DNA from 2 places in the Streptomyces sp. NPDC042259 genome. Region 1 is predicted to be linked to the other one. Evidence: riboswitches for the same ligand, from Rfam matches in the RefSeq annotation. Region 1 holds a riboswitch; the other holds the start of a gene.
What was found. A riboswitch is a leader RNA that binds a small molecule or an ion and turns the genes downstream of it on or off. The one in region 1 is predicted to bind cyclic di-AMP.
Positions count from the first base shown of each region.

Region 1 (5,897 bases):
GGGCGGGCGGCGGCGGGCTGCTGGACATCGGCGGCGAACTGCCCGAGGGCAAGGGCCTGGCCAGCTCGTCCGCCGACCTGGTGGCCACGGTACGGGCGGTCGGCGCGGCGTGGGACGTGACGTTCACCCCCGCCCGGACCGAAGCGTTCCTGCGGGGTGTCGAACCCACCGACGGCGTCATGTACGACGAGATCGTCGCCTTCCACCACCGGGACGTACGGCTCGGCCACCGGCTGGGCGTGCTGCCCCCGCTCACCGTCGTCGCCCATGACGAGGGCGGACGGGTCGACACCGTCACCCACAACCGCCGGCCCCGGGTCTTCGACGCCGGGGAACGCCGCGAGTACGCCGCCCTCCTGGGTCTGCTGACCGACGCGGTCGCCACCGGCGACCTGCCCGCCGTCGGCGCCGTCGCCACCCGCAGCGCCGAGATGAACGCCCGGCGCCGGGTGCGCGGCGGTTTCGCGGACCTGCGCCGCCTGTGCCACGAGGTGGACGGCCTCGGCCTGGTCCTCGCGCACAGCGGCACGATGCTCGGCGTCCTCCTCGACGCCGCCGACGCGGACCTGGCCGGCAAGGCCGACCACATCCGCGCCGGCTGCGCGCCACTCGGCGGCGAGGTCTCCGTCCACCGCGCGCTGGGCACCGGCGACCACTGGAGCCCGCCGCCGCCCACCGCTTCCCGTCCCGGTACCCACCCGAGCTACGCGATCGAGCAATAGTTCGGTCAATTCGCGTCATGCGCGCCCGGCTTGCCGCGGATGCGGGTCCGCATTACGGAATTATGTTCGCATGATTCGTTCCTTACGTATTCCGGTGGTCTCCGCGGCCCTGCTGCTGCCGCTCGCCCTCACCGCCGGTGCTTCGGCCCAGACCGTGGACCGGACCGAGCGTCCCGTGACCTCCGCGGCCGCCCAGGCCGCCGCCCTCGTCGACCGGGCGGAACTCGAGGCACGGGCCCGCGCCATCGGGACCGCCATCGAGCTGATCCACGTCACCACCGTCCCGGGATTCACGCTCGCCGAGCAGTCCGTCGGCGTCATCAACGACGACGGCTTCTCCGGTGCCTACGTCAAGGGCGGCGCGGTGCTGTGGCTGACCGTCGACCACGGCACGCTGACCGAGGCGAACTGCGCCGACGTCCCCGTCTACGGTGAGGGCAGCGGCCTGACGAGCTGTGAGCGGGAGGGTGCCCTGTGGTACCGCTCCACGGCGGGCTCGCATGAGTACGCCGTGGCCAAGGACGGTTACGTGGTCCGGCTCAGCGCGTCCCGCGGCGAGGTGAGCCGGGACGTCCTGCGCGGCGCCGCCGAGGCCGCCCACCCGGCGAACGACCAGGAACTGGACGCGGTGCTCCCGCCGCTGCGCGAGCGGGGCGGCGTCCGGCCGGACGAGCGGGGCGACATGCTGCCCGGCCGTGAGGTGCCCGACAACCGCCCGCCCGCCGGCGCGGGCGGCTGAAACCCACCCGCCGGCACGGTGGCCCGGGCCGGCACGCGGGTCCGGGGCACCGTCGCCCGCCCGCTACCGCTCCGGCGTGAAGCGCACCGGCAGGCTGAGCAGTCCGCGCAGCGCCATGCTCGGCCGCCAGGTCAGCTCGGCGGGGTCGACGTCGAAGGCCAGGTCCGGGCAGCGCTCCAGCAGGGCCCTGAGGGCGATGGCCGCCTCCATCCGGGCGAGCGGGGCGCCGAGGCAGTGGTGGACGCCGTGGCCGAAGGCGAGGTGCCCCCGGGGCTCGCGGTGGATGTCGAAGCGGTCGGGGTCGGGGAAGTGCCGGGGGTCGCGGGCCGCCGCGGCGAGCACGATGATCACCGGTTCCCGGGCGGGGACGGTGGTGCCGCCGATCTCCACCGGCTCGGCGGTGTAACGGAAGGCGCACCGCTCGACCGGGCAGCCGTAGCGGAGCATCTCCTCGATCGCACCGTCGAGCAGGGACCAGTCGGCGCGCAGCTCCGCCAGTTGCCCGGGATGGCGCAGCAGTTCGTGGACGCCGCTGGAGATGAGGTTGACGGTCGTCTCGTGGCCCGCGACGAGCAGGACGAAGGCCATGCCCAGCAGTTCGTCGGGTGAGAGCCGGTCGCCGTCGTCGTCCGTGGCGGTGGTCAGGGCGCTGAGCAGATCGTCGCCGGGCGCCTGCCGCTTGGCCTCGATGAGCGAGACGAAGTACCCGGTCATCGCCCGGGCGGCGGCGCCGGCGGCCTCCGGGCCGCTGGGCAGGACGATCTCGTTGGACCACTCGCGGAACGCGGCACGGTCCGCGACGGGCACCCCGAGCAGTTCGCAGATGACCGTCAGCGGCAGGGGCAGCGCGAAGGACTCCACGAGGTCGGCGCGGCCGAGCGGCAGCATCGCGTCGAGGAGTTCACCGGCCCGGCGCTCGATGCGGGGGCGCAGCTCCTCGATGCGGCGCGGGGTGAACTCCTTGGCGACGAAAGCGCGCAGGCGCGTGTGGTGCGGCGGGTCGACCTGGAGCATGTTCAGACCGATCGCGTATCCGCCGTCGTCCTCCCAGTCCGGCGAGTGGCGGATGTCGTTGCGCAGCCGGGGGTCCGTCAGGGCGGCCCGGGCCTCGTCGTTGCCGACGACCAGCCACGACTCGCGTCCGTCGGGGGTCCGCACCCGGTGGACGGGGCCCCGCTCCCGCAGGCTCGCGTAGAGCGGATACGGGTCCTGGGCGAAGTCCGTGCCGGCGGGCGTGAGGTCTTCGAGGGACGGCGTGGACACAGGCGTTTCCCTTCGTCGCTCCGGACCATGACCGGAGATCAAGTGGGGATTGGCCCCCACTTGCCGGACCCGACCCTAACATCAAGTGGGGAGGTGTCCACGCTTAGGGTTCCGTCGAGAGGGATCGCTCGCCCCGAAGTCGAACGGGAAGGGCCGCGAACGCTCATCACCCGTCAGTCCGCCCCGGTCGTACACAATGCGGAAGCTGTTATTCGGTCAGTCGGCGAGAACGCATCCGGAAGCGACGGGCGCATACCGTGGACCGTGCTTGTGACCCCCGGTGGGTTCCGCTCGCGACCACCGGTAACTCCCCTGCTATTCAGCGGCTTTCCCGCGCGGGCCGAAGCCGATTCGCATGCGGAGCGCGGTGTTGACAGGGGTTCGGGCGGGGCGGAAACGGACCCCGGTTCCCCGGTGTGACGTGAAGTGAACAAGTTCACAGAAGGGGGTCCGGGCTCTGTTTTCGGGCGGCCGATGATGCAGGATCTCTGATCGAACACACAAGAACCCGTCACAGAGGCGGGCGACCCGGGCGGACGCCGAGTCCTGCCGCCGACCGGGTGCAGATACAGATCAAGGATCGGCAGGAGCGGGAGACCCAAGCACGACGAACCACGATGGCGGTGGTTCTTGGGGTGAAGTCACTTCGGTGACCGGGCAACTTTGTCAGCCCGAACCCGACAGGTCACCTTTCGTAGGCGGATGACGAAGGGCTTTGGCATGTCTGCGTTTCCTGGCATACCCGCACTTCTTTCCCGGGCCGGAACGGCTTCCGTTCTGACCGCGGCCACCGTCACCGCGTCGATGCTGATCCCGACTCTGGCAACCGACGCACAGGCGGCGACTCCGGGAACGAAGGCGCTGCAGATCGCGGCCTCCAAGAAGGGGTCGCCGTATCAGTACGGCGCCACCGGTCCGAACCGTTTCGACTGCTCGGGCCTGACGCTGTACGCCTTCAAGAAGGCGGGTAAGGCTCTGCCGCGTACCGCGGCTTCGCAGTACAACAAGACCAGGCATCTTTCGTCCGGCTCACGTCAGCCCGGCGACCTGGTGTTCTTCCACTCGGGCAGCAACGTCTACCACGTGGGGATCTACGCCGGGAAGAATCAGATCTGGCACTCTCCGAAGCCGGGTAAGTCCGTGCGGCTGGAGAAGATCTGGACGAACAGTGTCTGGTACGGACGCGTCAAGTAGCCCTTGAGGCTGTTCGAAGCCCGCCCGGACGCTCCTGTGAGGGGACTGTCCGGGCGGGCCGACGGCTACCGAAGCGCCGCCGCGCGCGCCGCGTTATCAGCACAATGCGAAAACACCCGGCGGCTTGCCGCTTGTCTTTCGATGGCGCCCCCAGGATCCGGCTGGCTCAAATGAGTGAATGTCCGGAACTTCTTAAATCGGCCGGAGTTACTCAGGTCGCTTCCTTGTGAGGGGCGCTAAACGATCGAAAGGCATGGACGTGCTCAAGAAGGTACTCGCCACGACTGCGATGACGGTTTCCGCGGTCGGCGCCATCACCGCCCCGGCGATGGCGGTCGACAACGACAACAATGACGTCGCCAACGGCAACGCCGCCAAGACCGGTTACGGCAACACGGTCACCGGGGGCAAGGAAAGCCCGCAGATGAGCCTGATCCAGGGCACGCTGAACAAGCCGTGCCTGGCCATCGGCAAGCTCGGCATCCAGTCGGTTGTCGCGCTGATCAACATCGGCATCCAGGACATCCCGATCCTCACTTCGCAGCAGCAGCAGCAGTGCACCGACAACTCGACGATCAGCGACGGCGACGACCAGCTCTCGCACATCCTCGACGAGATCCCGATTCTGTCGGGCAACGGTTCCGCGAACGGCGGCCACTGACGGCCGGGAGCCTTTGACGTCATCCCCCTTTCCGGGCACGCGGGGTCCGGAAAGGGGGACGCTCTTGTGCCGGGGCCTTCATCACCCCGCGAGCCGGCATGACCGCCCGCGGCCGAGGCCCAAGTCCACGACGGCCCGCCCCGCCCGCTCAGGGCGTCAGACCGTGCTCGCGGCACGCCTGGTTCCAGCGCTCGGCGGCTTCCTTCGTCCGCAGTCGCGTACGGCGTGCCTCCGCCGCGTGCAGCCGGTGATACGCCGGGAACATCTGCCGTACCCGCAAGGACAGTTGCAGATCGGCGGGGATGATCCTGCGCAGCACGTAGAAGGGGGCGGGCGCGGTGAAATACGGCGGCTCGGGGTGCCGGGGGTCGTCGGGCTCGGCGGGATCCTCGTGGAAGAGCGCCGCGGTGCACCCCCGGGCGTACACCGCGGGCAGCACCGCGCGGTGCGCGGCGGCCACCACGGGCAGCAGCGCGGCGGGCGGACCGGGAAAGGCCACCACCAGCCCCGGGTGCTCGGCCGACACCCGCTGCGAGGCCCGGTCGAACCACGCCAGATAACCCACGAGCGCCCGGGCCACCGCGCGCGGCGCCGTGTGCCCGGCCACGCGCAGCTCCGCGTAGTGCATGACACCCTCCCGCAACGCCCCCCGGACGAACGGGCAGATGGCGCTCGACGGGCCCGGGCGTCCGATGGAGTCACCGATGTAGTCGCGCAGATAGGGCCGGAAGACGGCCCCCAGCTCGGTCCCCCCGTCGCCCTCGTCGTCGGTGTCACCGAAGACGACGGGAGCGGGCCGGAGCAGCTCGCCGCGCCGCGCCTCGGCCGGTGGCCCGGGGTCCGGATCAGGGCACACGGGCACCATCCTCCTCGGCGGCTTCGCCCACCCCCCGCGGCTCGGCCGCCACGCCCACCGGCGGCGTCCGCAGGGACCGGACACAGAACCAGGCGGCCAGCGCACCGAACAGTGCCGTACCGGCCGCCGCGATGGTCCACACTCCCCGGACGTCCGCGAGACCGATGCCCAGCCCGCCCATCACATACAGCCCGAGACCGGTGGCGAGGGAGTTGAACAGCCCGCCCGCCGACAGCATGGTGGCCCGCGACCCGGCGGGCACCTGCTCGTTGAGCGCGGCCTTGAGGCCGGGCATGCACAGCCCGGCCGCCATCACGAAGCCGATGTACAGCGGGACGCCGACCCAGCCGGAGGACGTGAGGGCGGAGCCGCCGAGGAACAGCCCAGCGGCCACGGCGGCCAGCACGATGACGCGGGCCCGCGCCCCCGGGTCGTGCCGGACCTTCCGGGCGACGACCTCCA
Region 1 is NZ_JBVJDW010000010.1:42,783-48,679, forward strand. It holds gene ACZ6MA_RS24495 (GHMP family kinase ATP-binding protein) at 1-722, shown strand, start outside; gene ACZ6MA_RS24500 (hypothetical protein) at 793-1,461, shown strand; gene ACZ6MA_RS24505 (cytochrome P450 family protein) at 1,525-2,724, opposite strand; cyclic di-AMP (ydaO/yuaA leader) riboswitch at 3,276-3,440, shown strand; gene ACZ6MA_RS24510 (C40 family peptidase) at 3,445-3,918, shown strand; gene ACZ6MA_RS24515 (rodlin) at 4,178-4,579, shown strand; gene ACZ6MA_RS24520 (DUF6875 domain-containing protein) at 4,728-5,435, opposite strand; gene ACZ6MA_RS24525 (MFS transporter) at 5,425-5,897, opposite strand, start outside.

Region 2 (5,897 bases), on a different contig from region 1:
CTCCGTCGAGCCGCCGCCGATGTCCACCACCAGATACGGCTTCGCCAGGTCGGTGCGGCCCGTCAGTTCCTTCGTGGCGCCGGTGAAGGAGAACTCCGCCTCCTGGTCGCCGCTGATCACCTCGGGCTCGACGCCCAGGATGTCCAGCACGCCGCGCACGAAGTCCTCGCGGTTCTCCGCGTCCCGGGAGGCGGACGTGGCCACGAAGCGCAGCCGGCTCGCGCCGTGCTCCTTGATGACCCCGGCGTACTCCCGGCAGGCGGCGAAGGTGCGCTCCAGCGCCTCGGGGGCGAGCCGGCCCGTGCGGTCCACGCCCTGGCCGAGCCGGACGATCGTCATCCGGCGGTCGAGGTCCTTGAGTTCACCGGTCGCCGGATCGGCGTCCGCGACCAGCAGACGGATGGAGTTGGTGCCGCAGTCGATGGCCGCGACGCGAGTCATGCGCACTCCTGAGAGGTTGGTTCCGCTCCCCGGGCGGCACGCCCGGGGAGTCTGCTGCCGGGCGGGGCCCGGCGGGGCTCACGCCTTCGCGTCGGCGCCGCACGCCCCGTCGGTGTCGCACGGGCTCACGCACGGGCCCTTGGCCCACCACTCGGGGAGCATCGCGATGGCCTCGTCACCCAGCGGGTTCACCCCGGGGCCCGCGGCCAGGGAGTGGCCGACGAGCACGTGCAGGCACTTGACCCGGTCCGGCATGCCGCCGGCGCTCGGGAAGCCCTCCAGCACCTCGATGGCGTCACGGCGGGTGATGTAGTCCTCGTGCGCGGCGCGGTAGGCGTCGGCCAGCTCCGGGTCGCTCTGCAGCCGGGCGGTCATGTCCTTCATGACGCCGTCCGCCTCCAGCGTGCCGATCGCGGAGGCGGCGCGCGGGCAGGTCAGGTAGTACAGCGTCGGGAACGGCGTGCCGTCCTCCAGACGCGGCTGCGTCTCGACGACGTCGGGGTTGCCGCAGGGGCAGCGGTGGGCGATGGCGCGCAGCCCGCGCGGCGGGCGGCCCAGCTGCTCCTTGAACGCCGCGATGTCCGCGTCGGTCGGCTCGGTGGGCTCGGTCTTCGGAGGAGGGGTGTCCATGTGCTCGCTCGTACTCGGTGTTCTCGAATGTGGTCGGGGAAGATCGGGAGATCAGGACGATCCGGGACGATCCGGGAGGAGCCCTGACGGGCCCTTACGGGGAGTCCGTGGCGTCCACGCCGTCCCAGAGGTTGCTGTACCAGGGGCGGTTGGCGGCGCCCTGGTCCGTGCGGCGCTTGGCGGGCCCGCTGCCGTCCACCACGCTGTAGCCGGTCTCACCGGGGCGTAGGTAGTGCAGGTGCTCGCGCGCCTGCTGCTCGACGTACGCCGGGTCCTCCAGCCGCGCCTTCTGCTCCCGCAGTTGTCTGACCTGTTCGCGGGCGCGCTCGGACTGGCGCCGCTGGTCGGCGATGTCCGAGCGCTGGGTGACCCACTGGCGCATGGGGTAGGCCAGCGCGACGACCAGGGAGCAGACGACGAGCGCGAGGAGCGCGGCCCGGCCGGTGAGCCGGCTGCGGCGGGGCGGCCGGGCGCGGTAGACCCGGCCGCCGCGGGCCGACGGGCCCTGTACGAGCACCGTGCCGAGCGCCTTGAGCCTGGTCGCGGTGGGCAACCGTTCCGCCGCCACGTCGCCTCCCCGTGGTCTCTGAACGAACGTACGTCCTCGGCCACGGTACGGGACCGTGGCCGAGGACGTAGTGAGGCTGCCGTCTGTCCCGGGAGGGTTTTCGGCCGGGGCCGTTCAGCGCCCGTTCACAGCGGGTATGTCAGCCCTTGCCGCGTTTAATCAGTTCGCAGAGCGAAACCGCGGGAAGGCGCTGCGGCCGGCGTAGACCGCGGCGTCGTCGAGGATCTCCTCGATGCGCAGCAGCTGGTTGTACTTGGCGACGCGCTCGGAGCGGGCCGGGGCACCGGTCTTGATCTGGCCGCAGTTGGTGGCGACGGCCAGGTCGGCGATGGTGACGTCCTCGGTCTCGCCGGAGCGGTGGGACATCATGCACTTGAAGCCGTTGCGCTGGGCCAGCTCGACGGCGTCGAGGGTCTCGGTCAGCGAACCGATCTGGTTGACCTTGACCAGCAGGGCGTTGGCGGCGCCCTCCTCGATGCCGCGGCCGAGGCGCTCGGGGTTGGTGACGAACAGGTCGTCACCGACGATCTGCACCTTGTCGCCGAGGCGCTCGGTGAGGGTCTTCCAGCCGTCCCAGTCGTCCTCGAACAGCGGGTCCTCGATGGAGACCAGCGGGTACGCGGCGACCAGCTCCGCGTAGTAGTCCGTCATCTCGGCGGCCGAGCGGGACTTGCCCTCGAACTCGTACGAGCCGTCCTTGTAGAACTCGGACGCGGCGACGTCGAGCGCGAGCGCGACGTCCTGGCCGGGGGTGTAACCGGCTTCCTTGATGGCCTCGAGGATGAGGTCGAGGGCCTCGCGGTTGGAGCCGAGGTTCGGGGCGAAGCCGCCCTCGTCGCCGAGGCCGGTGGACAGGCCCTTGCGCTTCAGCACGGCCTTGAGGGTGTGGTAGACCTCGGTGCCCCAGCGCAGCGCCTCGGAGAAGGACTCCGCGCCGATCGGCGCGATCATGAACTCCTGGATGTCGACGTTGGAGTCGGCGTGCGACCCACCGTTGAGGATGTTCATCATCGGAACGGGCAGCAGGTGCGCGTTCGGGCCGCCGAGGTAGCGGAAGAGCGGCAGGTCGGACGCCTCGGAGGCGGCGTGCGCGACGGCGAGGGAGACGCCGAGGATGGCGTTGGCGCCGAGCGAGGCCTTGTTGTCGGTGGCGTCCAGGTCGAACATGGCCTGGTCGATCAGGCGCTGCTCGGTGGCGTCGTAGCCGACGAGCTCCGGGCCGATCTGCTCGATGACGGCGAGGACGGCCTTCTCGACACCCTTGCCGAGGTAGCGGTTCTTGTCCCCGTCGCGGAGCTCGATGGCCTCGAAGGCGCCGGTGGAGGCGCCGGACGGCACGGCGGCACGGCCCGTGGAGCCGTCGTCGAGGCCGACCTCGACCTCGACCGTGGGGTTGCCTCGCGAGTCGAGGATCTCGCGAGCTACGACGACGTCGATAGACGGCACGTGCGTCTCCTTCGTGTGTGTCTGGAGTTCTGCCCCCGAGCCTAACGGGCTCCGGAGGTTCCCCCCGCCGGTGGACCACCTGGCGAGCCGAAAAACCGCACAAATGCCGAGATCATCGGACGAATAGCCGATGTGTTCGCCGAGCGGGAAACACGGACGGCGGGCCGGACGGCCGGACCGCCGGAGCCGGCGGGGCCCCGGAAACGGCGGAGCCCCGCTCCGGCGCGCCCCGGGGGGAAGGCGCGCGTCGGAGCGGGGCGGTCCGCTGTGAACACTGGGGGCGCGGCGCGGCGGCCGGCCCGCCGGATCAGCTGAGGTGCAGGTGCTGGCCCACGAAGATCAGGTCGGCGTTCTCGACGATGTCCTTGTTGAGCTCGTGGAGCTTCTGCCAGCCGCCCTTGACCTTCTTGGCCTCGGCGATCTTGGCGAGGGTGTCGCCGGACTTGACCTCGTACTCGCCGTCGCCCTTCTTGAAGGACTTCGGGGTGGCCTTCGGAGCGGTCTGCTTCGGGGCCGGGGCCGGAGCGTCGTCCTCGTCGTCGGACTGCAGCTGCGGGGCGGCCTTCGGCGCGGTCTGCTGCGGGGCCTGGCGCTCGCTGCGGTCCGCGTGCGACTTGGTGGAGGTGCCGCGCGAGGACGAGCCGGAGGTGTCGACGTCGGCCTTCGGGCCGCCGGACGTCAGACCGCCCGCACCGGCGCAGCCCCAGGCACCCGGGCCCTGCATGGCGAGGAGCTTCTCGGCGACGGCGATCTGCTGGCTCTTGGTGGCGTGGTCGGCGCGGTCGGCGTAGGCCTGGCCGCCGGCGGCGTTCCAGGAGGACTGCGAGAACTGCAGACCGCCGTAGTAGCCGTTGCCGGTGTTGATGGACCAGTTGCCACCGGACTCGCACTGCGCGACCGCGTCCCAGGTGGAGACGGAGGCGGCGTTGGCGGAGGTCGTGGCCATCAGCGGCGCGGCGACGGCGACACCGGCGACGCCGGCGAGCGTGACGATACGAACGGCCTTGGACGGACGACGGTGCTTGCCCTTGGACATGAGTCGGTTTCCTCACCGACGCCTACGAGGTGAGCTGTCGGGTTCGGGCTGTGAGTTGCCCGGCCCGGTGTGTGGTGCACACCCGGCTTCACCCCAAGCCGTCCCGCTCCTGTCGATCAGGTGATCGGCTGGACCGTTCCGGCGCCTACCTTGGTTCCCCCGCTCCTGCCTACGGCGCTTTCGCGACGACCCCTCCGGCCGCCGGCAGGATTCGGCGTGGCGGCCGTGGTGCTCGCGGTGGCGAGCGGTGACGACGTTAGACACAGCTGGCGTACGGGTTCAAACCCCTGATTCCAGCCACAGTTGCCTCTTGTTACCCACGGGAACACCTCGTTTCCGCAGGTGAGACCCCATGAACAAACTCCGGATGAGGACCTTCCGACCAAAAGTCAACGAGACCCATGTCTCACTTTCGACTGGAACGGACATTCCCCCCGAAGTCTGCTCTATTTCGTGGGGTGTTTCCGGACCTCAAGCTTCTGACCAGGCTGGATGAGGTCCGGATCGGAGCCGACGACCTTCTTGTTGTCCTGGTAGAGGGTGGACCAGCCGCCTGCGACGGAGTGTTCCTCCGCGATGGCTGACAAGTTGTCACCGGGGCGCACCGTGTAGTCACCGGCGCCCGGCTGGTCCGTTCGCGCGCCGCCGTCCCGCGAGGCGCGGCCGGTGTCCGAACGCGGCGTCCCGGTGTGCTCCTTGCCGGCGTCCGTGCCGTCCGTGCTGTCCGCGTTGCCGGGGGCCGGGGTGCCGGAGGGCGCACCGGGTGTGGTCGAGGGGATCTCGGTGGGATCGTCGGTGGCGGGCGTGCGGTGCTTGCCGTCCGAAGTGCCGTCCGTGGGGCGGGGGGACTCCCCGGTCGCGGGCCCGGTGGGCTCGCCGCTCGGCCGGCCGGTCCCCGTGGGGGCGGACGGCGAGGCGGGAGAGGTGGGGGAAGACGGCGAGGAGGAGGGCGAGGCCGGCTTGTCGGAAGGTGACGGCTTGTCGGAAGGCGAGGGCTTCCGGGAGGAGTCGGAGGAATCGGGGTCGGGGGAAGGCGAAGAGGTCGACGGCGTGGAGGGGGTGGTGCGCGTCGGCGCGGGCCCGGTGGACGTCTCCGGCTCGGGGGTGTGCGTGCTGCCGGGGTTGACCTCCGGCGCCTTGCCGCCCTTGGCGAGCCCCGAGGACACCGCGCAGCTCGGCCAGGCGTCCGGGCCACGGTTCGCCAGGATCCGCTCCGCCACCGCGATCTGCTGCGAGCGGCTGGCGAGGTCGGGGCGCGGCGCGTAGTCCGTGCCGCCGCCCTGCTGCCACATCTCCTGCGTCAGCTGCAGCCCGCCGAAATAGCCGTTGCCCGAGTTGGAGCTCCAGACGCCTCCGCTCTCGCACTGGGCGACCTTGTCCCACGTCGGGGCATCGGCGGCGTTCGCGCCGGTGGCGGCGAGCAGCGGCATGGCGAGGGACGCGCCCGTCACCCCCGCCGCGACCACGATCGCCGGTACCTGACGGGGTCTGCGGTGTCTACCGTTGCCGGAGCGCATGCGTTGGCCTCTCGTTGGCGGCTGAGTTGATGGTGGTCGAACATAGCGACGGACCACGGGAGTCACAAGCCGGTGTAGCGGAGGTCACGCGAAGGTCACGCGAACTGACGTAGGGTCATCTGATACGCGTAGTGAACTCCACCGGAAGCGTGCGTAGACCACGCATAATCAGCCCGCCGCGCCACCTCAACTCCTCCGGGTCGGCGGCCAGTCGCAGATCCGGCAGCCGGCGCAGCAGCGTCGCCAGCGCGGTCTGGCC
Region 2 is NZ_JBVJDW010000009.1:222,637-228,533, reverse strand. It holds gene ACZ6MA_RS23885 (Ppx/GppA phosphatase family protein) at 1-441, opposite strand, end outside; gene ACZ6MA_RS23880 (DUF501 domain-containing protein) at 520-1,071, opposite strand; gene ACZ6MA_RS23875 (FtsB family cell division protein) at 1,166-1,639, opposite strand; gene eno (phosphopyruvate hydratase) at 1,799-3,085, opposite strand; gene ACZ6MA_RS23865 (transglycosylase family protein) at 3,393-4,121, opposite strand; cyclic di-AMP (ydaO/yuaA leader) riboswitch at 4,126-4,308, opposite strand; gene ACZ6MA_RS23860 (transglycosylase family protein) at 4,568-5,638, opposite strand; gene ACZ6MA_RS23855 (cytochrome P450 family protein) at 5,754-5,897, opposite strand, start outside.
Region 2: it holds a riboswitch for cyclic di-AMP, as region 1 does, so the genes downstream of both, ACZ6MA_RS23865 (transglycosylase family protein) here and ACZ6MA_RS24510 (C40 family peptidase) in region 1, are expected to answer to the same signal.